2 regions of the Providencia zhijiangensis genome follow, and region 2 is predicted to be linked to the other one. Evidence: predicted binding sites of a transcription regulator. Region 2 holds the regulator's gene; the other holds the start of a gene.
What was found. The regulator Fur, encoded in region 2, represses iron uptake genes when iron is present. The targets are predictions, from matches to a motif close to ATAATAATGAGAACNACTATCAA.
Positions count from the first base shown of each region.

Region 1: a site for Fur is predicted at 7,194-7,216, ahead of QS795_RS07410 (siderophore-interacting protein). Genes of this name have one in related genera too.

Region 1 is NZ_CP135990.1:1,615,625-1,628,363, forward strand. It holds gene QS795_RS07370 (universal stress protein) at 165-614, shown strand; gene QS795_RS07375 (DUF5339 domain-containing protein) at 686-979, opposite strand; gene QS795_RS07380 (hypothetical protein) at 1,226-1,633, shown strand; gene QS795_RS07385 (TetR/AcrR family transcriptional regulator) at 1,628-2,266, opposite strand; gene QS795_RS07390 (threonine/serine exporter family protein) at 2,415-3,227, shown strand; gene QS795_RS07395 (threonine/serine exporter) at 3,227-3,688, shown strand; gene QS795_RS07400 (endonuclease) at 4,012-4,977, shown strand; gene phoH (phosphate starvation-inducible protein PhoH) at 5,465-6,250, shown strand; gene QS795_RS07410 (siderophore-interacting protein) at 6,320-7,159, opposite strand; gene QS795_RS07415 (DUF2474 domain-containing protein) at 7,314-7,493, opposite strand; gene cydB (cytochrome d ubiquinol oxidase subunit II) at 7,450-8,460, opposite strand; gene QS795_RS07425 (cytochrome ubiquinol oxidase subunit I) at 8,450-9,787, opposite strand; gene QS795_RS07430 (aminotransferase-like domain-containing protein) at 10,032-11,450, shown strand; gene QS795_RS07435 (LysE family translocator) at 11,497-12,108, opposite strand; gene QS795_RS07440 (Lrp/AsnC family transcriptional regulator) at 12,260-12,739, shown strand, end outside.
Region 2 is NZ_CP135990.1:1,210,402-1,223,140, reverse strand. It holds gene ybfF (esterase) at 1-625, shown strand, start outside; gene QS795_RS05475 (ABC transporter transmembrane domain-containing protein) at 847-1,968, shown strand; one part of gene QS795_RS05470 (IS3 family transposase) at 2,028-2,277, shown strand; one part of gene QS795_RS05470 (IS3 family transposase) at 2,277-3,196, shown strand; partial or broken gene QS795_RS05465 (peptidase domain-containing ABC transporter) at 3,206-4,192, shown strand; gene QS795_RS05460 (HlyD family type I secretion periplasmic adaptor subunit) at 4,210-5,538, shown strand; gene QS795_RS05455 (type I secretion system permease/ATPase) at 5,542-7,632, shown strand; gene ybfE (LexA regulated protein) at 7,806-8,099, shown strand; gene fldA (flavodoxin FldA) at 8,255-8,782, shown strand; gene fur (ferric iron uptake transcriptional regulator) at 9,011-9,457, shown strand; gene QS795_RS05435 (bactofilin family protein) at 9,890-10,411, shown strand; gene ansB (L-asparaginase 2) at 10,588-11,631, opposite strand; gene ycaO (30S ribosomal protein S12 methylthiotransferase accessory factor YcaO) at 11,867-12,739, shown strand, end outside.

The DNA.
Region 1 (12,739 bases), 410 kb from region 2:
GATTATTTACTGAATTGATTGTCAGATTAGTAAACCAGTTCACGGCATTTTCATTTTATTCAGACTATACTTTTCTTGGCAAAACAATAACCATTAAACCGCTATCTCATCTATTCAAAAAACGAATAAATTGAATGAGAGATACATCCTTGAGAGGGGCTTATATGAATAAAACTATTTTGGTTCCCGTTGATATTTCTGAAGATGCATTGACCGATAAAGCGTTAAAGCAAGCCATTCATTTAGCAAAAATGGATAACGCTAACATTCATCTATTTCACTCAGTGCCGGATGTTTCAAGATTTTCGATGAGTTATAGCTATCATTATGATTTGCTCGCCTCATTTACGAAAAAGGCCATTGAACGTTCGGAAGAACAGCTGGTTGAACTGGTTAATCACATTGTGAAAGATATGGATTTCCCCGCGGATAGGATCTCTTATAAAGTGGAGTTCGGTTCGCCAAGAGAAAAAGTATTAGACGAAGCTGAGAAAGTTCATGCCGACCTTATTGTGGTTGGCTCACGTAACCCAAGTATCTCAACCCACTTATTGGGTTCGAATGCTTCAGGGATCGTCTCTTATGCAAAAATATCCGTTTTAGTCGTAAGATAGTTTTATTATTTAATACACAGACTGGATTCATAAAAAAGACCTGAGCTATCAGGTCTTTTTCTTTGGAGCAATTAGGGTTTATTGACAGTTTCTTTTGCCTGCTCAATAGCTGTTAATGCCTGGCCGCATGCTTGCTCTTGCGTATCTTCAGGATAACTTGCGAGGGTTTTCCTCGCGTCTTCTAATTGCGACTTCATTAATGCGATTTGTTCACTGGCATTAGGCTCGTTTTTATATTGTTCTTCCGCTTGTTGAACTAGCGCATTCATTTCTTTGAAATATTTGTCACAAACTTGTCCTGCATTTGCATTCAATGCAGTCAGCGAAACAAATAGGCCCAATGCAATTGGCAGAATATTCTTCATTATATTTTCACTTTCAAAAGTCATATTTCGGCCAGCATAGCATCCCATTTTTTAAAAAGACATCGGCCAATGATGAATATTTCAATGAGTTTTAATTTTTATCAAATTAATCATACCAATATTAAAGGAAGTGGCTATAGCATAAATTGCAAACTATAAATGAGAATCATTCTTGACTGCCTGTAATGATAAAGTGTACATTTCAGTACACTTTATTGAGTTAACAACCCAACGTAAGGAATGATAATGAATAACAGTATTATGATTAATACTCAGAACTGGCCTGTCTGCGCGATGAATACGTTTCCAACGTCAATGGTGGAAACTCAGTCATGGTTATCGGAACTTGAACAATTATTAGCGAAAAAGACCCCGTTTGTTTTAATTTATCCACCTATGGAACAGAAAGGGAAACCAACAGCAGAAGATATGGAATGTATGAAATTCGTGCGTCGTTGGTTGAAAGATGGAAGAGAGGCGATGGCAGAATATTGTCGAGCGATGGTGATCACGTTACAGCCAGATGGGGGGGATAAAGATGAAATGGAGCGAACTGCACCTGTTATTTCATCTCTGTATGGGCCTAAAGTTATTTTAGTGGAAAGCTCTCAAGCTGCGCAACAGCGAGCCACTGAAATTTTAAATGGACTATGATTTACTAGCACTAATTTTACGAATATAGCTAGCGATGATATCCACGGAAAGCCCGATTTGTTGATGGATAAATTCATCGCTAGGTTTAAAGTTTTCGACACAGAAGGTTTTGATAAAAACATCCGCTTTTAGCATCTCTAGATAACGGGATGAAATACTTAACAGTGTGGCTTTATCGACTTTGACAGTCGGAATTTGTGCAAGCTTTTCGGCAAGGCGCTGATAGCTTTGCACGGGGCCTTGTTCGAAAAAGAGTTGGCTAATATCAGGGAAGCGGTTGTATTCACCCAATATTAGGCGATATAGCCCGATAGATTGGGGTTTAATCACATTGACTAAAAAACGCGAACCATAAAACGATAATACCGCTTCTATGTTGTTTAAAGGCGGCTCTTTATGGTCTGGTTCGGTAAAAATATCGTCTATCATATGTGCCACGACTGCGGCAAATAAGCCTTCTTTATCTCCAAAGTTTTTATATAACGTCGACCGGGAACCGCCCGCGCGTTCGATGATCATATCTAATGTCGTGCCTTCAAAACCGTATTGCAGAAAAATATCCGCCGCAGCCATAATAAGTGCTTGATGGCGGCGCTGTCCTTTTGGTGTTTTGGCTGAACTTGTCTGGTTCATGAAATCAATTTCCTAACAAAATGGCGGCACGGGGCTAAATTATCTGAAAGAGGTCATAATTCAGTTTGTTATTTTCCTCTATGATGTATATGAATATTATCATGTTTAAATCAATATCTGAATTTTTGTCAAATCCTTGGGGGAGAGAATGAAGGATTGCATAGCGGATGAAAAAACGCAGGGAGAAGAAATGCTTGTTGATACACAGAGAGAAATTACAAAGCTGTGTATTGAATGCGGTTTGTTGCTATTACAGCATGGGGCTGAGAGTATGTTGGTTGAGCAGTTAACAACACGTTTAGGCATTGCTTTGGGCGCTAGTCAGGTAGATAGTGCGATTTCATCTAACTCACTCGTATTAACCACAATCATCGATGGGCGTTGTTTAACATCGACTCGGCGGATTATTGACCGTGGCATTAATATGCATGTGGTGACTGAAGTTCAGCATGCGGTGATCCTCGTTGAACACCATTTACTTGACCGTAAACAACTACAAAAAAAATTATCGGGCATCAAACCACTACGTTATCCCCGCTGGCTAATGGTGGTGATGGTGGCGCTTTCTTGTGCTTGCTTCAGTTCCCTTAACGGAGGTGGTTGGGAAAGTGCGTTGATCACTTTTATGGCGAGTGGCTGTGCGATGTATATCCGGCAAGTGTTAACATCTCGCCAGATTAACCCATTGATTAACTTCTGCATTACAGCATTTGTCGCGACATCCGTTTCGGGTTTATTACTCAAAGTGCCCTATTTAAATGTGACTGAAACCATTGCGATGGCGGCAAGCGTGCTGTTGTTAGTTCCAGGATTTCCATTAATTAATGCGGTGGCGGATATGTTCAAAGGCCACGTGAATACAGGAATTGCTCGTTGGATGATGGCCAGCTTATTAACGCTGGCAACCTGTATCGGCGTTGTATTGGCGATGATCATTTGGAATCTGAGGGAGTGGGCCTAATGTTTTTCATTGAGCTAATTGAGAAAATGGTCTTAGCGGCTGTCCCTGCTGTTGGTTTTGCAATGGTGTTTAATGTGCCTGTGAGGGCATTGAAATATTGCGGGTTATTAGGCGCGATTGGTTATGGTTCACGAATGATTTTAATGTCGCTGGGGTTGCAAATTGAATGGGCGAGTTTTCTTGCCGCGATTTTAATTGGCATGATAGGGATTCAGTGGTCGCGTTGGTGGTTGGCTCATCCGAAAGTTTTTACCGTTGCAGCGGTTATTCCTATGTTTCCGGGTATCAGCGCCTATATCGCAATGATTTCTGTGGTGAAAATTTCCCAATATGGCTATACCCCAGAGTTAATGGAAACGCTGGTTACTTACTTTTTAAGGGCATCTTTTATTGTCGGTGCGCTCTCTATCGGCATTTCGTTACCTGGATTGTGGTTATATCGAAAAAAGCCAAGTGTTTGATACTCACAAATGTTTTACTGTTAGAGTCCTTTAAGCAATAAATCACGCAATAGTAAAAGCGTTAGTTGATAGCGATTAACGCTTTTTGTTAGCCAAGCTTGTTATCTATTCTTTGTATATTATTGCACAAATTCCGATATTGCTTTTGATGTAATAAAATTGAGTACCAATTGATATCAAAAAGACTTATATTTCATCCAACTAGCGAGTATACATAGTGCATTCGGCAATTTTTGCATGAATAACTTACGTGTTGTATTTAATAAATTGCTTTTTTTCCTATCAATGGTGTTATTTTGAAACAGATTTTTTATTTTTCGCGCATGATCATTGCGTTAGTATGTTTTTCCTCGTTATTTATCTCTTCCGTTTATGCTGCACCGAACAATTTCACTGAAGCGAAAACGTCCAGTAAAAGCCTCGTTTATGGTGATCAAAATCATCAGGGACAAGGAACGCTATATTGTGGCTGTGAGTGGGAATGGACAGGTAAAAGTGGTGGGCAAGTTGATTTAGCCTCATGCGGCTACCAAGTGCGTAAGCAACAGAGCCGTGCTGAGCGTATTGAATGGGAACATATTGTTCCTGCTTGGGTGTTTGGTCATCAAAGGCTGTGCTGGCAGAATGGCGGTCGTAAAAATTGCGTCTCAACTGACCCTGTGTTTTCTCGAATGGAAGCAGATATGCATAACCTCGCGCCTTCAATTGGGGAAGTGAACGGTGACCGCAGTAATTGGAGCTATGGCCAGTTACCGGCTAATGCGCCTTATTCTTACGGTGCATGTCGTAGCCGCATTGATTTTAAACAGAAAATCTTTGAGCCACGCGACGAGGTGAAAGGGCAGGTTGCTCGGGTCTATTTCTATATGCATGACCGCTATAATTTATCCATGTCACGCCAACAGCAGCAGTTATTTATGGCGTGGGATAAACAGCATCCGGTGAATGAATGGGAACAAAAACGTGATCAGCGCATTGCTAAAGTGATGGGGCACCATAACCCATTTGTGACGGGTGAAAGAGCGTGGAGTTTAGGGCACAAAAATAGCGGTGATGGCTTAAATATGAGTGATAAGCCCAGCGAAAGAGTCCCTCAGCCTGTACCTCAATCTTCCCCAAACAAGGACGGTGAGATGCAGGTAAAAGGTAACCGTAATTCAAAGAAATATCATTTATCCCACTGTTCAGGGTTTAAAACCTTATCGGATAAAAATGCGGAATTCTTTGCGAATGAAGCAGATGCTCAGGCAAAAGGTTATCAATTAGCGGGTAACTGTAAGCCTCGTTAATAGTATTGGACTGTAATAACTCAGTAAATTTAGCGAGTTATTACAGTTTTCTATATGCAATTTTTCACAGATTATCTGATAGATACGTGTATTTACACATTTTTTGTTAATTTAAAGTTGTCATTCAAAAAAAACTCGCGCTATATTTATTGTATGGAAACGTTGTAGGTTGATGATATTCGGGCCAATGCAATATTTTGTCGTGAGTTCGAGTATTTTTTATATTGTCATAATATTGTCACGCAGATTCTTTAGTTTACGAGTATCGCCTGTATAGGAGAAACTAATGAGAACTAGGTGTTTGTTAATCAATATGCGAAACCGGTTACCACTCCATCATGAAACTGACATGATGAGATTGCTAACCGGTTTTTTTATACCTGAATTATCAACCTAGGCAACACAAGAGCTTGAAGGGAGCTCCTCTCTGTTTTGAATAGTTCGTCATCTGAAATTGACATCATCGATACCTGGAAGGGTTAATACTATGAGTAGACAGAAAGCTGCAACAAAAGCACGTCGTGAAATGAAACGTACATCACGCAAAGACCGTTCAGGGAGGTATGATATGAACAACGTTACCTCCTTCGCTGAGTTTACAGGCATTGAGCCGATAGGCATGGCGAAAGAACGTCGCGATGAAACTCCAATAGCACCACGTAATGAAGCCCAGAAGCTCTACATTAATTCCATCAAGCACAAGCAGTTGATTTTCGCTAACGGTGAGGCAGGGTGCGGGAAAACCTATATCAGTACTGCATTGGCTGCGGATGCCTTGATTAACAAGGAAATTAGCAAAATCATTGTCACGAGACCCGTGTTGCAAGCGGAGGAAGATCTTGGTTTCTTACCGGGAGATATGTCTGAAAAGTTCGCGCCTTATTTCCGACCTGTTTATGACGTATTAATGAAGCGATTAGGCGCTTCGTTCCTACAGTATTGTTTACGCCCTGAGATTGCTAAAGTTGAAATAGCGCCATTTGCTTATATGCGTGGTCGCACATTCGAAAATGCGATTGTGATCCTCGATGAAGCACAGAACGTCACAGTCACTCAAATGAAAATGTTTTTAACTCGTTTGGGTGAGAACGTAACGGTAATTGTAAACGGTGACGTGACCCAATCTGATTTACCAAGCGGTGTTCAGTCAGGTTTAGGGGATGCGTTACAGCGCTTTAGTAGCGATGAAATGGTCTCGATGGTCAATTTCACGATTGATGATTGTGTGAGATCTCAGCTATGTCACAAGGCCCTGCTGGCTTACAATGACTAACAACTAGTTTAACTAGCTACACAGGTTAATTAATGCATGAAACTGCCCCAATATAGGGGCAGTTTTTTATTAGTCGTCAGGGTTGTCCATGACGGCGTGACGTTCATGATGATAACCTTCTTCATCATAGCCATATCGCCAGTAAGGAATTGCATAGATATCATCGCGACCAAAACCTTTCTCACGTCTAATAAAACGGCGTAATTCACGGATAATTTGATCTTCACCGGCAATCCAAAAGCCCACATCGGATTCTGGAATATCCCACGATTTGAATGTATTAATCAGATTGGTAGTTTGGCTAATGTCTCCGCAGATCCAATCAATTTCGATGCCTGCTGGCTTGGCTAACTCGCGAATATCCGCTTGGTGGTCAAGGCGTAGAACGACGCGTCCCATCGCGGTAGCAGGCATTTTTTCCAGTAACGCCGCAATCGCAGGCAAAGAGCTTGAATCACCCGCCATAAAATAATGTGTGCGGATAGGTAGTAGTGGATCTGGGCCACCAGGGTTGGTGATCCCCAGCCAATAACCCGGTTTTGCATCACGAGCAAACAGATAAGCAGGACCTGTTACCCCTTCGTGCATGGCAAATTCAATATCGATTTCATTGAGTTCAGGGCGAATAGCGCGAACGGTGTAAGTGCGCACAAAAGGGCGCGGCTTATCTTCTGGCCAGCTACGTCCTTTTTCAGTGAGGAAAGGAAGCGCGGGTTGGCTTTGATGGTCAGGGGCAATAAAAATTTTGAGATGACCACCTTCACACTCCGTTGGGTAATTGGCTAACTTTTCACCCGTAAATGTGATGCTGCGAATAGAAGGGCTGATATCGACAATGGATTTAACTTGAATAAGCTGTGGGGGCGCTGGGCGGTAGATATTTTTTTCAACAGTCTGTTCACTAGCCACTAACCGTCTCCTTTCTTAATGATAATATTATTATATGTTAATTATTATCATTATCATATCATGAATGTTTATAGGAAAACTATTCAAAAGATGCAGGATTATTGAGCGTCTAATTATAAACATGCCGCAGCATTAAAATGCTGCGGCAAAGGGCTTACTTCACTTTCATGCCAGCGGCGGTCATCAACAATCTAAATAAGGAAGAGAATGCGAATAGTGCCAATACACTTCCTAACCAAATTGCTGCCATCCAACCGAGTTTCTTCCACCAAGGTGAGCGGAGAGTTGTATCAGTGATAGCCTTGGTCTGGGGTAATTTTTCCTCTGAAGACATAGTAACTCCAATAGGTATAAACCAAAATAACAGGGATAATGAATAGGGCGCCAACTAGCATAAAGCCTAAGCTTTCTGAAGGACCTGCCGCATCGCGGAAGGTAATTGCTGGCGGAATTAAACTTGGCCAAACGCTGATGCCTAATCCTGTAAACCCTAAGAAAATCAGCATGAGTGCAGCGAGAAATGGCACGCTATCGTGACGTTGACGTTTGGCGCTTTTTAAAATGATCCACACACAGCCGAGCACTAATAAAGGAACTGGTAAGAAGAAAAACAGGTTTGGTAAGCTAAACCAACGCGTATAAACCGCCTCATTTAACATTGGCGTCCATAAACTGATCACGCCAATCACTGCTAACATGACCAGTGTTAATGGAGTTAGCACGCGATACATGGTTTTACGCAGGTGTCCTTCTGTTTTCATGATCAACCAGCCACATGCCAGTAAGGCGTAAGCGATGACTAATCCAAATCCACAGAACAGAGGGAAAGGTGCGAACCAGTCAAAATAGCCACCCATATACACACGGTTTTCAACGTGGAAGCCTTGAATAAACGCACCAATCACAATCCCTTGGGAGAATGTGGTAAGAATCGATCCCCAAATAAAGGCGTGATCCCAGCGGCGGCGATGAGATTCATCGGCGCGGAAGCGGAACTCAAAGGCGACCCCACGAAAAATCAGTGCTAGCAACATAAAGGTAAGAGGGATGGATAGCGCATCTAAAACAATGGCATAGGCTAATGGGAATGCCCCAAATAGCGCCGCACCACCAAGCACTAACCAGGTTTCGTTACCATCCCAAACCGGTGCCACACTGTTCATCATTAAATCTCGGTCTTGGCTCTCTTTTAAGGCTGGGTACAAAATACCAATACCTAAGTCAAAACCGTCCATCACGATATACATCAACATACTGAAGACGATGATGACAAACCAAATTAGTGGTAAATCAATGCCCATGAGTTGCCTCCTCGGAGATACCTTTACGAATTAATTTCATCATGTACATGTAGCCGATGCCAAATACGCCGCCGTACACCACAAAGAAGGCTAGCAAGCTCACGCTCATGTGCATTTCACCATGGGCGCTCACGGCATCTGCTGTACGCTGTAAACCGTAGACAACCCAAGGCTGGCGACCAATTTCGGTGGTAAACCAACCGGCTAAGATGGCGATTAAACCTGATGGCGCCATGACGAACATAAAACGGAGGAACAATTTGGAGTCATACAGTTTTTTACGTGAACGTAGCCATAGCCCCCAAACACCGGCGGCAATCATCAACATGCCTAAGCCCACCATCACGCGGAATGACCAGAACACCATAAACACATTTGGCCTATCTTCCGGCGGGAACTCTTTTAGTGCAGGAACCTGTTTGGTGGTGCTGTGCGTCAAAATCAGGCTCGCCATATAAGGAATTTCAATGGCATATTCGGTTTTTTCTTTTTCCATATTTGGAATGCCGAAGAGGATCAGCGGGGTGGCTTTGCCGGGTTTATTTTCCCAGTGACCTTCCATTGCCGCGACTTTAACTGGCTGATATTTTAGAGTGTTTAACCCATGAGCATCGCCGATGAAAGCTTGGACTGGCGCTAAAATTAGGATCAACCACAAGGACATGGAGAACATTTTCTTCATGGCAGAGGATTTATTGCCTTTGAGTAAATGCCACGCGCCGGATGCACCAATGAAAAACGCCGCTGCCAAGAATGCCGCAGTGGTCATGTGGAGTAAGCGGTATGGGAATGAGGGGTTAAAGATCACCGCTAACCAATCGACAGGGACAATTCGCCCATCGATAATTTCAAAACCTTGAGGTGTTTGCATAAAGCTATTGGATGCAAGGATCCAGAAGGTTGAAATGATGGTGCCGAGTGCAACCATGCACGTCGCAAAGTAGTGAAGCTTTTCGCCCACGCGGTTCATACCAAATAGCATGACACCGAGGAAGCCAGCCTCTAAGAAAAAGGCGGTGAGCACTTCATAGGTTAAGAGTGGGCCGGTGATGCCACCTGCAAAATCCGAGAAGAAACTCCAGTTAGTCCCAAATTGGTATGCCATCACCAATCCAGAAACGACCCCCATACCGAAATTGACGGCAAACACTTTTGACCAAAAATGGAACAATTTTATATAGTCAGCATCGCGGGTTTTTAGCCATAAACCTTCGAGAACTGCCAAAAAACTGGCAAGCCCGATGGTGATGGCAGGGAAGATAATATGGAACGATACCGTAAACGCGAATTGAATACGGGCAAGCTCCAGCGCAGTTAGTCCAAACATATTGACCCCTGAATGGAATTGATTTCGACACGCCACATTTCCAGCCATTGCGAAGCAATTGTGGGCTGTTCCTTAGCAATAAATAATTGATTTCGCTGGATTGTTAACACTCATAAATCCAACTAAAAATGTTTTGTGGTTATAGTTAAAAAAAGTCAGGTGAATGTGTGGATAAGTAGAACATGAGACGATAAACTATAATAGTAACAATTTTTAGCAAATCACCTATAACAGTGAGGCGGGAATGACGAGATACGAACAGCTAGCGGCACAAATTCGTCAACAGATTGAAGATAGTATTTGGCAAGTAGGTGACAGGCTACCTTCACTAAGAGAGAGCGTTAAACAATCGGGTTTAAGCTTAATGACAGTGGTGCAAGCTTATCAATTACTGGAAAGTCAGGGGTGGGTCGCTGCGCGCCCGCAATCTGGCTATTATGTTGCAAATCGCAATAATGCATTTGCCGCCGCAAAAGGGGGGAAAGGGCTCCATTTAAATGAAAATGTGGAGATCAACGCCTCGATTTTCGGTGTTCTACAAGCTTGCAAAGACCCAGATATTATTCCATTTGGCTCTGCTTTCCCAGAGCCCGCTTTACTGGATGACCCCAAATTAGCCAAGTCTCTCGCTTCGGTGGCGCGTCGTTTATCGAAAACTAACACCACCACCAACTTACCACCGGGGAATGAACAGCTACGTCGCAATATTGCCCAGCGCTATGCAACGCAAGGGATCCACGTCGCCCCTGATGAAATTGTGATCACGGCAGGCGCGATGGAATCATTGGTGCTGAGCTTACAAGCAGTTACTCAACCGGGTGATTGGGTAGTGATTGAATCACCTGCATTTTATGGTTCCTTGCAGGCGATAGAGCGCTTAAAACTTAAAGCGATTGCCATCAAAACTGACCCATTATTTGGAATTGATCTTGATGCGTTAGAGGACATTGCGGATAAATACCCGATCAAAGCTTGCTGGTTGATGACGCACTACCAAAACCCGTTAGGCGGTACGATGCCTCCAGCCAATAAAAAGCGGTTAGTGAATATTTTGAACAGTCACAAAATTGTGTTGATCGAAGATGATGTATATGGCGAGCTTTACTTTGGTAATCAGCAACCTATTCCGGCAAAATCACTTGATTCACAAGGAAACTTTTTCCACTGTTCATCATTTTCGAAATGTTTAGCACCGGGGTACCGTGTCGGGTGGGTGGCTGCAGGCCATCACGCGAGCAAAATTCAGCATTTACAAATGATGAGCACCGTTTCGGCCAGTGTGCCAACCCAACTGGCGATCGCGGAATACTTATCTCAAGGGGGATATGATAACCATCTGCGCAAACTGCGCCAAACCATGGAGCAGCGGCAACATATCATGCTGAGTGCAATCGCGAAATATATGCCGCCCACCGTTAAAGTGAACACCCCAAAAGGCGGTTATTTTTTATGGCTAGAATTTGAACCGCCATTTAACGCCATCCAGCTGTATCAATTGGCGTTGAAGGAAGGCATTAGCATCGCGCCGGGAAGCATGTTCTCTACCAGCGATCAATTCAATCATGCATTTCGCTTAAATGCGTCATTTGCATGGAATGACCGGCTTGAACAGGCGATGCAAGTTTTAGGGCGATTATGCTATCGATTAACGGGGCTTAAATAGGGAATGTAGGGTGAGGGCGTAAGTCGCGTTCACCCTTGAGAGTTGATTAGCTGCTTGCAAGTCCGATGGCAGCAAAGGTTAACATTCCGCCAGCAACACCTTCTGTAATGCGACGTTTTTTATCGCTATATTGTTGGCGATTATGCATCGATGCGAATATCATGCCGATAGCACCGTAAATAATGATACATGATGTGATAAAAGTCGCTGATAAGATTAAAGATTGTATTGCAACGCTTTCGGAAACATGGATAAAATTAGGCAAAATTGCGAAATAAACTAGTAACCCCTTAGGGTTAAGGAAGCTAGTGAGAAACGCTTTGCCAATCACAGCTTGCGTGGAAACGACGTTAATCTGGAACTTTCTCGATTTCATGGCCGATAGCAGCATACGGACGGCTAAGTAAGCAACATAGGCGACCCCCACCCATTTGATGGTTTGGAAGATAATCGGTGAAGTTGCAACAATAGCCGCGAGTCCAAGTGCCGCTAAAATGGCATGGGTTACATAGCCGAGAATAATACCCAAATTGGCTTTCCACGCAGCAGAGATTCCGCCTGATAACCCTTGTGATGAGATAAATAAAATATCGGGACCTGGTGTGCAAATCAAAGGAATGACAGTTGCACTAAACAGCAATAACGTTTGTAGATCCATCCAAACACCTCTAATTTATTATTATTTTCTTATGAAGAGAAAAAAGTTTGGTTATTATAGCTATTTCCCGTTGAAATTTGGTTGTTTTGTTGCTTGTCATGAATGTTTATTTGACATTTAATATCAAAAAATAAAAGCAAAAGAGGTTCGCATGCCAAAGACTACTGACTCGCATTATGCAGAAAAGCATGAGCTGGAACACAGCAGTTCATCCGCTATCAAATTAGATGCGATTGATAAACATATTTTGCAGGTGCTGCAACGTGATGGAAAAATTCAAAACGTTGAACTAGCAAAAGAGGTCGGCTTATCCCCGTCACCTTGCTTAAGGCGCGTTAAGCTGCTGGAAGATGCTGGCGTAATCAAACGTTATGTTGCGGTGTTGGATGGTGCAAAGATTGGCGCGGGCTTATCCCTGTTCGCACGTATTTGGTTTAAAACTCAAGATGCGCAAACCATTAATCAATTTGTTGCCGATATTCAGCAAATGCCAGAAGTGGTGGAGTGCCATTTAATGGCGGGTGAGTGTGATGCGCTAATCCGTATTGTGACGGAAGATATGGCTTCCTATCGCCGTTTTCATGCCGATTATTTGACGCAAATAAGCAGTGTGCAGAGCATCAAAACGGAA
Region 2 (12,739 bases):
TGTACGCAATCATGGTGACTCATTTCGTTCTAACGAAATGGAATACCAACAGATGGCCGAAGATGTGATTTCGCTCGTAAAATCCCTTGGTTACCACAATGCCATTCTTATTGGGCACTCCATGGGGGGCAAAATTGCCATGGCAGCCAGTGAGATAGCGCCTGATTTCATCGAAAAAATTGTGGCCATCGATATCGCACCTGTCGCTTACAACGTTCGCCGCCATGACGAAATTATTGCTGCGCTAGAAGCAACAACTCAAGCGCACGCTAAAACCCGCCAAGAGGCTAGCGGCATTATGCGCGAATTCATTCCCGAAGAAGGTGTCATTCAATTCTTACTAAAATCCTTTAAACAAGGTGAGTGGAAATTCAATCTTTCGGCAATCAAAGCTAACTATGAAAAAATCATCGGTTGGAAAACTGTGCCAAAATGGGATAAACCCGTGTTACTGATCCCCGGCGGAAATTCGCCCTATGTGCAAGCCGAATACCGCGACGACATTGCTACACAGTTTCCTCAAGCCAAAGCTTGGGTGGTTGCCGATGCCGGACATTGGGTTCATGCCGAAAAACCAGAGCATGTATTACGAGCGATTCACCGCTTTTTAGCTATTCCTGACTGATCTAACCGCATTGACTCCCGCAATCCTGATATTGAATATTCAAATCGTCAATATCAGGATAAAACACATCCATTAAATATATTCATATTCAAATAATAAGACGAACTTCAATACACTTGTAATTATGATGACTGTATTATCTACCTCGATTAAATAATCATATTTTTCAAATCGATATATACACAGACATTATTAAATATACAGGATGATGAATATACACAATGGAAAGTGTCAAAACACAATCAACATTATATTTTATTGGCGTTATTGCAAAACTTTCTGGCGAAATTGATTATGATGATTTCAAACAGAAAATAGAGAATATAAATCAATTTCAAAATTATATTAAAACAATAAAAGATAATTATCAGATTAAATGCAAGAATAAGCATCGGCGCGATAAAGGCATTGCAAAACTACCGTCACCCGCCATTCTTTATGATAATGATGGTCACGCTTTTCTGCTGGCTAATCATAATCAAGAACAAGTGCTCATTCAGCGTTTTGGTCATCCTACACCTGAAATATGGAGCCATGAAGAGCTACAAAAAAATTGGAATGGGGATTGGCTTCACGTCAAAGTGAAACAAGGGAAATTCGATATTTCATGGTTCCAAGCGGAATTTATGAAGTACCGCAAAATCATCACTTGGGTATTGGTTTTCTCTTTTATTTTACAAATATTAGCGCTAGCCTCCCCCATTGTGATGCAGGTTATTATGGATAAAGTGCTTATTCATAATAGTTTATCCACCTTGGATGTTTTAATTTTCGGTTTAATCGTCGCTGCGATTATTGAGGTTATATTAAAAGGGCTACGGGAATATATTTATAATCATACCGTTAATCGTATCGATATGACGTTAGGATTAAAGTTAGTTAATCACTTATTGCACCTACCTATTTCATTTTTTAAAAATCGACAAATTGGTGCCATTGTTACTCGAGTTAAAGAATTGGAAACTATCCGAGAATTCTTGACCAGTAGCTTTTTCACGTTATGTGTCGATGTTCTGTTTTTGTTCGTCTTCATCTATGTGATGAACTTGCTTTCCGGCACCCTCACCTTACTTTTCCTCTGTTCTATTCCCTGTTATTTATTGGTCGCATGGTGGCTAACACCGAAAATTGAAGCTGCGGCTCAGCAACAGTTTGCCAATATTGCGGTGAATACCTCATTCTTAACAGAAAGCGTTAATGGGATTGAAACTGCCAAGAGCTTATCCATTGAACCGAGCTTTACCCGTCGTTGGGATAAACAAACGGCAGATATGAGCCAAACCAATTTTGTATCTGGGCAAATCAGTTCACGCTCTGAACATATTGTGATTGTAGTGGTTTAATAAATTTGGCCACCTGAACAGAGGTGATATGCTCACCTCAGAACAACACAGGTGCCTTAATGAAAAAACGAAATTTCAGTGCAGAATTCAGACGTGAATCAGCCCAGCTGGTTGTGGATCAGAACTATACAGTTGCAGATGCCGCGAAAGCCATGAATGTCGGGCTTTCCACCTTGACGCGGTGGGTAAAGCAATTACGGGACGAACGGGCAGGCAAAACACCGAAAGCATCCCCTATCACGCCGGAACAAATTGAGATACGTGAGCTGAAGAAAAAAATTCAACGTATTGAAATGGAAAACGAAATATTAAAAAAGGCTACCGCGCTCTTGATGTCAGACTCCCTGAACAGGTCTCGGTGATCGGGAAACTCAGAGCGCATTATCCTGTGGCCACTCTTTGCTGCGTGTTCGGAGTTCACCGCAGCAGCTATAGATACCGGGAAAACCGGCCTGACAATCCGGACGGCAGGAGAGCCGTATTACGTAGTCAGGTTCAGGAGCTGCACGGCCTCAGTCATGGCTCAGCAGGTGCAAGAAGTATCGCTGTAATGGCAACACACAGGGGCTTCCGGATGGGACGATGGCTTGCCGGACGGCTAATGAAGGAGATGGGGCTGGTGAGCTGTCAGCAGCCTGTTCACCGGTATAAACGTGGCGGTCATGAACACATTGCTATCCCGAACCACCTTGAGCGACAGTTCGCAGTGACAGAGCCCAATCAGGTATGGTGCGGCGACGTAACGTATATCTGGACCGGTAAACGCTGGGCATACCTGGCCGTTGTACTCGACCTGTTCGCAAGGAAACCCGTGGGCTGGGCAATGTCATTTTCTCCGGACAGCAAACTGACAACCAAAGCGCTGAAAATGGCATGGGAAATACGAAATAAGCCATCCGGGCTCATGTTCCACAGTGATCAGGGTAGCCACTATACAAGCAGGCAGTTCCGACAGTTACTGTGGCGATACCGGATAAAACAAAGTATGAGTAGGCGTGGTAACTGCTGGGATAACAGCCCGATGGAGCGCTTCTTCAGAAGTCTGAAAAATGAGTGGGTGCCGGTGACCGGCTACATCAGCTTCAGTGAAGCAGCCCATGCAATAACGGATTATATCGTCGGGTATTACAGCGAAGTCAGGCCGCATGAATATAACGGTGGATTACCACCAAACGAATCAGAAAACCAATACCGGAAAAACTCTAAAACCGTGGCCAATTTTAGTTGACCACTACAGATGGTCATTGAAAAGGTGACAAGCGCCATCATTCTATGGGTTGGCGCATCTGAGGTTCTGGCTCTGCAATTGACTATTGGGCAATTTATTGCCTTTCATATGATGGTCAATCATGCAAACCAGCCTCTCGTCAAACTGGTCAAATTATGGGGAGATTATATTCGAACCAAAGTGGCAGTAGAAAAGCTGTCACAAATCATTAATCTTCCGCAAGAACAGAGCAAGAAAGAAAACGAATCTCGGCTGAGTGGTAATATTCAATTACATAACATTAGCTTTCGTTATCAACCCAATATGCCGACCGTCCTCAATAACTTTAACCTTTCAATAAAAGCCGGAGAAACTATTGGTATTGTAGGCACATCAGGCTCAGGAAAAAGCACTCTAGCTCGGCTAATTTTGCGTTTATACACCCCAGAACAAGGGGGAATTTATCTTGATGGAACGCCAATTACAGCGCTTAGCCTTGCTTCCCTAAGGCAGCAAATTGGTATTGTTTTGCAAGAGAATTTTTTATTTCATCAATCTGTTTTCGACAATATTGCTCAAACTCGCCCTAATGCCTCAATGGATGAGGTTGTGAATGCTGCAAAAATGGCGGGAGCCCACGATTTCATCCTTAAATTGCCGATGGGCTATGACACGATTTTAGCCGAAGGCGGCTCTTCTCTTTCTGGAGGCCAACGCCAACGCATCGCCATTGCCATTGCCAGAACACTTTTGTCGGATCCAAAAATCATTATTTTCGATGAAGCCACCAGCGCCTTAGATGATGAATCCCAAGCTATCATTCAAGAAAATATGCAAGAAATAGCCAAAGGTCGCACCGTAATTACGATTGCCCACCGTCTTTCGACAATCCGTAACCACCAGAAAATTATCGTGATGCAACAAGGGCAAATTGTTGAGCAAGGTAGCCATCAACAATTAATCGAGAACAATCAATTTTATACACATTTATGGACGCTTCAGCAGTCTCTTAAATAATGACACGGATGTTACCCATGAAAAAAAAATCAGAGCTCTCTCGCTATAACAACTTTTTACCTGCCCATTTGGCTATTTTAAAAACGCCACCTTCTTATTTGGCATTTACCATGGCCATCAGTATTAGTCTGGGTATTTTTATCGCTATCGCTTGGTCTTATTTTGGCAAGTTAGATGTTCAAGCGACAACTCAAGGAAAACTTATTGTTTCGGGGCGCACCCAAACCATTCAAGCTTTTGAGTTAAGCCGCTTACAGCAAATTCACGTTGAAGATGGGCAACAGGTCAAGCAAGGAGATCCATTACTGAGTGTTAAAGTATTAGGAGTAGACCAAGATATCCTTAGCCAACACTACCAAAAAAACTTTCACGCCAGTGAAGAAATGATCCACCATGCCCTACTCAACCAGCAATCCATTGAAATTTCTGCTTATTACAGCCAACTATCAGCTACCGAGCAAGATCAAGCACAACTCAGCTATCAAACCATTAAAAAAGAGTATGAAACCTTACTCAACGAAATAACCAATGAAATTCAGCTTAATCGCGTTAACTTTCAAGCAAGAGAACGAGAACTAAAAGACATCAATGTCTTAATGAATAACATTAAAAAACGGCTCGATGCGCATACCGCACTAAGCCAAAAACAGTTAATCAGTCAAAAAGAATTTTTAGAACAGGAGCGTGAATTACTACTCGCAAGAAAAGAAAAAACCACCAAACAATCCGAACTCTCTATATTAAATAGCCAACATCACGCTTTGCTCGAAAAGCAAGATAGGATTAATGCGCAAAAACACCAAGAGTGGCATGAGAAATATCAGCAAGCTAAATTTAAATTTGTTTCTCTTGAACAGGAACTGATTAAAAACCAAGAAAGAAATCAACTTGAAATTATTCGCGCGCCAGTGGATGGAACCGTACAACAAATTGCGGTTTATACCCTTGGGGCTGTATTGCAACCAGCACAACAATTGATGGTTATTGTGCCCAATAATCACGTGCAATTAGCTGAAGTCAAAATACTCAATAAAGATATCGGTTTTATCCAAGAAGGTTTAAAAGCGGATGTCAAAATTGATGCCTTCCCTTATACCCGCTACGGGACTATCGAAGGTGAGGTATTGTCCATTTCCCGTGATAGCACACAAGATGACAATCTAGGTCTCGTTTATTTAGCGCAAATTGGTTTAAGCAGCAAACAACTATTAGTGGAAGGCGAACAAATTGAATTGACGCCAGGTTTGTCCATTGTTGCTGAAATAAAAACAGATAAACGGCGATTAATTGATTACCTATTAAGCCCAATTAACGAATATACCGCCACAGCCATGAGAGAGAAGTAATCGATGGAACAGCAAAGTAATAATGGCTTGGAAGCCTTAGTGTGGATTGCTAGTCACTTTCAAAAAAATGTCACTCAAGGGCAATTAATGCATGCCATTGGTATGCAGAATGATTCACCCACAGATTTTGAAATCAGACAATGTGCACAGATTATTGGTTATGAAACAGAGCTCATCTATCTCACTCGACAACAGATGCAGGATATCCCATTACCTGCTTTGGTGTTGATTAATCAACGCTGGCATATTATCACCCAAAATTCACCACTCACCGTGCTCTCCCCCAAAGGGGACGGTGAGGAACCATGGGATGAATCCCTCGAATACAATTACTCCGTTATTTTAATTAAAGAGCAGTTGGAGAAAGAACAAAAAAGAGCATTTGGTATCAGTTGGTTTATTCCATCCATTATTCGCCAACGTTTAAAACTCAAAAACGTCTTTATTCTTGCCGCAATTGTGCAATTTTTTGCACTGGTAAGCCCTCTCCTATTTCAAAACTTAATCGATAAAGTGCTTGTCGGGCGCAGCTTGCCTAATTTGCATGTTATTGCTTTAGGAATTTTAGCCATTGCTATTGCAGAGCCTGTTTACAGCTTTATTCGTAATAAAATTTTCAGTCATACCAGCACACAAATTAGCGCTGAACTTTCGGGGAAAATTTATCGCCATTTAATGGCACTGCCGCTTAATTACTTTAAATTAAGGCCCACAGGGAAAATCATTGCGCGTGTCCGTGAATTAGCTCATATCCGCCAGTTTTTGACTGGCTCAACACTGATGCTGTTTATTGACTTTATCTTTGTGATCCTCTTTATCGCCGTCTTATTTTCATATAGCAGCCTAATGACATGGACGCTGGTAGGCTCTATGGGGGTGTTTTTTATTCTATGGATGATTTTAGGCCCTATCATCCGCCAGCAGACGGAAAAATCCTACCAAGCCGATGAAAACGGGCTCACATTTTTAACTGAATCAATAACTGGTATCGAAACCGTAAAAACAACAGCAACTGAAAAATACTTTTTCCAACGTTGGCAAAAATTACTCAGTCAACAATTGAGTCAAGGCTTCAAAGTATCCATGCGCAGTGTGGTGGCAACACAATTAATGACGTTAGTCAGTAAAGTCACTACCGCTATTCTACTCTGGCTTGGCGTAAATGAAGTTTTGGCAGGAAACATCACGCCAGGGGAACTTGTCGCTTTCAATATGTTAAGCGCTCACGTTACTCAGCCCGTTCTGCGATTTGCTCAAATCTGGCAGGATTTCCAACATACTATTATTTCTCTGCGCCGTGTCGGTGACATCCTTGATAAACCTATTGAAAATGAACGCCAAGGCATTGCCAGTTCAAGCGCCATTCAAGGGGAAATTGAGTTTCAAAATATCCGTTTTCGTTATCAACCTGAAACCCCTGAGGTGCTAAGTAACCTGACTTTATCCATCAAAGCCGGAGAATTTATTGGTATCACAGGGCCATCAGGATCAGGAAAAAGCACCCTCACCAAATTGTTACAGCGGCTATATATCCCTCAACATGGGCAAGTTATTGTAGATGGGATGGATTTAGCGGTAACAGATACCGTCGCGTTACGCCGTCGAATGAGTGTCGTCCTTCAAGAAAGCACTCTTTTTGTAGGAACAATTGCAGAAAATATCCGATTAAGTTACCCACAAGCGAGCGAACAGCAATTAATCCATGCGGCAAAACTGGCGGGAGCCTATGAGTTTATTATGTCTCTGCCTGAAAACTTTAATTATCATTTATCTGAAAAAGGATTAAATCTCTCTGGCGGTCAACGCCAGCGTATTGCGCTTGCTCGAGCCTTAATTACTGAACCTGATATTTTAATTCTCGATGAGGCCACCTCTGCGCTGGATTACGAATCGGAATCCGCCATCATGAAAAATATGCCGTTGATCACACAAGGCAGAACGGTGATTAGCATTGCCCATCGCCTCAATACCATTATGAACGCCGATAAAATTTACGTGATACGAAATGGTGAAGTCGCCGAAGCCGAAACTCATCAGAACCTTCTAAAACAAAAAGGTCTTTATGCCAATTTATGGCAACAACAGACACATTAACCTGAATAAAAAAGCATCACTTACTCTTTGGGTGATGCTTTTTTCTTAAAAGTGCTTTTTTTTTAATCTATTAGATGAATTAGCGGGGTATGCACCTATGGTACTAGGGATTCAGCTAGGGTATCATTGCCCGCTGAATTACTGGCACACCCCTTCCGTTAGCAATAGTAGATATGGCAAAAGAACAAACTGACCGCACCACACTGGATTTGTTCGCAGAAGAACGCAGGCCTGGGCGACCAAAAACTAGCCCGTTGTCGCGGGATGAACAATTACGAATCAATAAGCGAAATCAGCTAAAACGAGACAAAGTCAAAGGGCTACGTCGAGTTGAGCTGAAATTAAATGAAGACGCTGTCGCGGTCTTAAACCAATTAGCTGAAGAGAAAAACATAAGCCGAAGTGAGCTAATTGAAGAAATTTTGATGGCTCAACTTGAGCAGGTTAGTGAGACAATTGACCGCTAGCCGTATCTGGGTAAATCACACAAATTTGACAGACTAACACTGTTTTTTTCGCCAAAATAAGGCGCAAAATTTTACCTATTTTCGTTCTATATTTTAGTTCTAGCAGAATCGGTAATTTATACTCTCTACTAGAAAAACAAGAGGTTAATCACTTTATGGCAGTTATAGGCATTTTCTTCGGAAGTGACACAGGTAACACAGAAAATATTGCCAAAATGATCCAAGAAAGATTAGGCAAAGATGTTGCAGAAGTTCACGATATTGCTAAATGCAGCAAAGAAGATATCGAAGCATTTGATATCCTACTTCTTGGCATCCCTACGTGGTACTACGGTGAAGCTCAGTGTGATTGGGATGACTTTTTCCCAACATTAGAAGAAATTGATTTTGACGGCAAGCTTGTCGCACTGTTTGGTTGTGGAGACCAAGAAGACTACGCAGAGTATTTCTGTGATGCGATGGGAACTATCCGTGACATCATTGAGCCACGTGGTGCAGTGATCGTGGGTCATTGGCCAACTGAAGGCTACCACTTTGAAGTTTCTAAAGGTATGGCGGACGATAACCACTTTATCGGTCTTGCTATCGATGAAGATCGTCAACCAGAACTGACCGAAGAGCGTGTTGACGCTTGGGTTAAACAAATCTCTGAAGAGATGTCTCTGGCTGAAATCCTTGGCTAATAATGACATAGATTGTCAATTAAAAGCGGGGGCCATTCGATATGATGGATTATCCTTCCATCTAATGGACTCGCTTTTAAGAACGAATCAAAATAATGAGACAATGCATGGTTTCTATTTTTATTTTCCATGCCTATAATTGTAAATCAGTTTAGAAGACAACTGGATTTTTGTTAAAAACGTCTCATTATTGTTAAATTTATGATTTAAAATACAGGACAAGCCCGCATGACAGACAATAATAAAGCATTGAAAAATGCAGGACTCAAAGTCACTCTTCCAAGATTGAAGATTTTGGAAGTACTTCAGGAGCCTGAGTGCCATCACGTCAGTGCGGAAGATCTCTACAAAAAGCTGATTGATATTGGTGAAGAAATCGGGTTAGCCACTGTCTACCGCGTATTAAACCAATTTGATGATGCAGGTATTGTGACTCGTCACAATTTCGAAGGTGGAAAATCCGTATTTGAATTGACTCAGCAGCATCACCATGACCACTTAATTTGTTTAGATTGTGGCAAAGTTATCGAATTTACTGACGAATCAATCGAAGAACGTCAGCATGACATCGCCAAGCGCCACGGCATTAAACTGTCTAACCACAGTTTATATCTATATGGCCACTGCGCTGAAGGTGACTGTCGTGAAAATGAAAGCGTCCACGAAGCTAAATAATCACATTCATAAATCGTCTCATTAAAAATGAGGCGATTTAATTAATCAGTGATTTCGTATTGATGATACCCACTTAATGTTTATTAGTGGGTATTTTTATTTATATATTCTTAACATTCCCCTATTTTGCTCTTTAGCTGAAAATTAGCGACTATTTTTTAAAAATACATAGCTTTATTTCTTCAGATAAAACTAAAATTATCCTCTATTCTTTAATTTGCCATGTGTTATTTTAATTTATACTCATGATCAAATTTATGCGTAAGAGATTAAAGGATGAAAAAAACATATCTGTTTTTGAACATAAGTTTTTTCTTCTGGTTTCTTACTTTGATAGCGTGGTTTTTTAGATATACCTTTGTGGCATCCGTTGCCTTTATATCTTCAATCATTTGTTTGGTTCTATACTTCAATTACAAAAAGGTTAGTCACATGTTCAATAAAAAACAAAACAAACCAGAGCCCACTCCCACTATCAATAAAGAAGAAATCACTCAACAAATTGCTGAGGAAAAAATGCAAACATCTACAGCAGTCGTTAGCGAAGAAAAAACCAATACCATTATTGCCAAAGATGTCGTGTTTGAGGGCAATATTACTTCCAATGAACAAGTGCATATTTATGGTACTGTGATTGGCAATATTACTGGTAAAAACAACACCGTCAAAATCATGCAAAATGGGCATGTTACCGGCAATATAACCAGTAATGAGCTATGGGTAAACGGCAAAGTGGAAGGTGAATGCATCACCGAAACTATTAGCATTGATACCAATGGTGAAATTTATGGCATCATCCGCTATTCCAGTTTATCCATTAAAAAAGGCGGAATATTTTCTGGTCATGCTGAGGTTAAATCTGCAACGAAATCGACGGGAAACGTAGCGGTATTTAAAGAAAAAACCAAACAAGAAAATTCAGAACCACACACACCTGAAGCGGGTGCTCTGTAATTAAATTTGTTAAATAAATGATATTGAATTGCTCGATAATAACTTTACTACCTTATTTATAGGTATTTATTGTCGAGTTATTTTGATTATATAAATTCGCTTATCACCAAAAGAACGCGTTTTATACGTAATAAAAATAGAATAAAGGCGACATTTCTGCCGCCTATTATTAAATATTAATATTGTTCAAACATCTCTTGGATTTTTTTCGGGTCTTTCGTTTGTGTTAATGCTAATTGCAGTAATACACGAGATTTTTGTGGGTTCAATCTTTCAGATGCTACAAACCCATATTCATTATCATTCACTTCCGCGTTTCGCGTTGTATAGCCTGTCGGTACGCGGCTGGAACGCACCACGACAACATCCTCTTTCGCTGCATTAGCTAATGCATCAAAAATAGTTTTATACATATTCCCGTTACCAACACCGGCACTCACAATACCTTTAACGCCTTCTTCGCGCAGTGCTTTCACTGGTGCTGAAGATGCATTCGCATAGTTATAGACAATACCCACTTCTGGTAATTTATCTAACTTACTGACATCAAAAACAGGTTTATCACCACGAGGCTCCGGTGCTTTATAGTAAGTCACTTTACCATCATGAATATAACCTTCTGCCCCCGCATTCACGGCATCAAAGGCTTGAACTTCTGTTGTGCTCATTTTCATAACATTGCGACCTTGGATCACTTTGTCATTCATCGCCATCAGCACGCCACGCTCTCCTGCAGATTTATCAGATGCTAATACAACGGCATTATATAAGTTCAATGGTCCATCAGCGCCCAAAGCCGTGGAAGGACGCATTGCCCCCACCATCACAATTGGTTTTTTGCAGGCAGTGGTTAAATCAAGGAAAAAGGCTGTTTCCTCCATGGTGTCAGTACCATGAGTGATCACAAAACCATCGGTTTTATTACAATCTTGATTGATTTTTTTGGCGAGAGTTAACCAAACTTGGTCATTCATATCTTGAGAACCGATATTCACCAACTGCTCACCACTCAGGTTAGCAATTTTTTTAGTCTCTGGTACCGCATTAAGTAAAGAATCAATTCCTACCTTCCCTGCTTGGTAGCTTGAACCTGTTGCTGATTCTCCACCCCCCGCAATGGTTCCTCCCGTTGCCAACACCGTAATATTCGGTTGTGCGAATGCGGATGCGGCAAACAGTGAAACCAGTGTGGCTAACAGCGCTTTATTTCGGTTTTTCATCCTATTTTCCTTTAACTAAAATTAACGAGCATAATATTAAAAATAAACTCACGTTATTATGTGGATTTAATCTGAGAGTTTTGTGATCGACTCTGTCATTTTAGTAAATTTTAATTTTTCGCTATTTTTCTGTCTTGAATAAAAAGCGTGAGCTCAACATAAAAAGCGTGAGCACCAAGCAAAAAGCCCGTATCATAGCCACTATCTGAAACAAGCCATTTACAAGTGACTGACAATGAGCCAAACATTTATTCCCGGCAAAGATGCCGCACTCGAAGACTCCATTGATGCATTCCAAACCAAACTGAAAAATTTAGGATTCGATATCGAAGAAGCCTCTTGGCTGAATCCGGTTCCAAATGTTTGGTCCGTTCATATTCGTGACAAAGAGTGTCCGTTGTGCTTTACCAACGGTAAAGGCGCAAGTAAAAAAGCGGCTTTAGCCTCTGCTCTCGGTGAATATTTTGAACGTTTATCCACCAACTATTTCTTCGCGGATTTCTATTTAGGTAAATCCATCGCTGAAGGAGATTTCGTTCATTATCCTAATGAGAAATGGTTCCCGTTAACTGAAGATGATAGCCTGCCAGCCGGTTTGCTGGATGAGCGTTTGATTGCTTTTTATGATCCCGACAATGCACTCGCAGGTAGCCAACTGATTGACCTGCAATCAGGTAATGAAGAGCGCGGTATTTGTGCCCTGCCATTTACACGTCAATCTGATAACAGCACCGTCTATATTCCAATGAATATCGTCGGTAACTTATATGTGTCTAATGGGATGTCAGCCGGAAACACGGCAAACGAAGCCCGTGTGCAAGGATTATCCGAAGTATTCGAACGCTTTGTAAAAAACAAAATTATTGCCGAAAGCATTAGTTTACCAACGATCCCTGCCAATGTGATGGCTCGCTATCCTGGTGTAGTCGCCGCGATTGAAACACTGGAAAACGAAGGCTTCCCTATCTTCTGTTACGACGCCTCTTTGGGTGGTCAATTCCCAGTTATCTGTGTTGTGCTGTTTAACCCACAGAACGGAACGTGTTTTGCTTCTTTCGGCGCGCACCCTGATTTTGGTGTTGCCTTAGAGCGTACAGTCACTGAATTA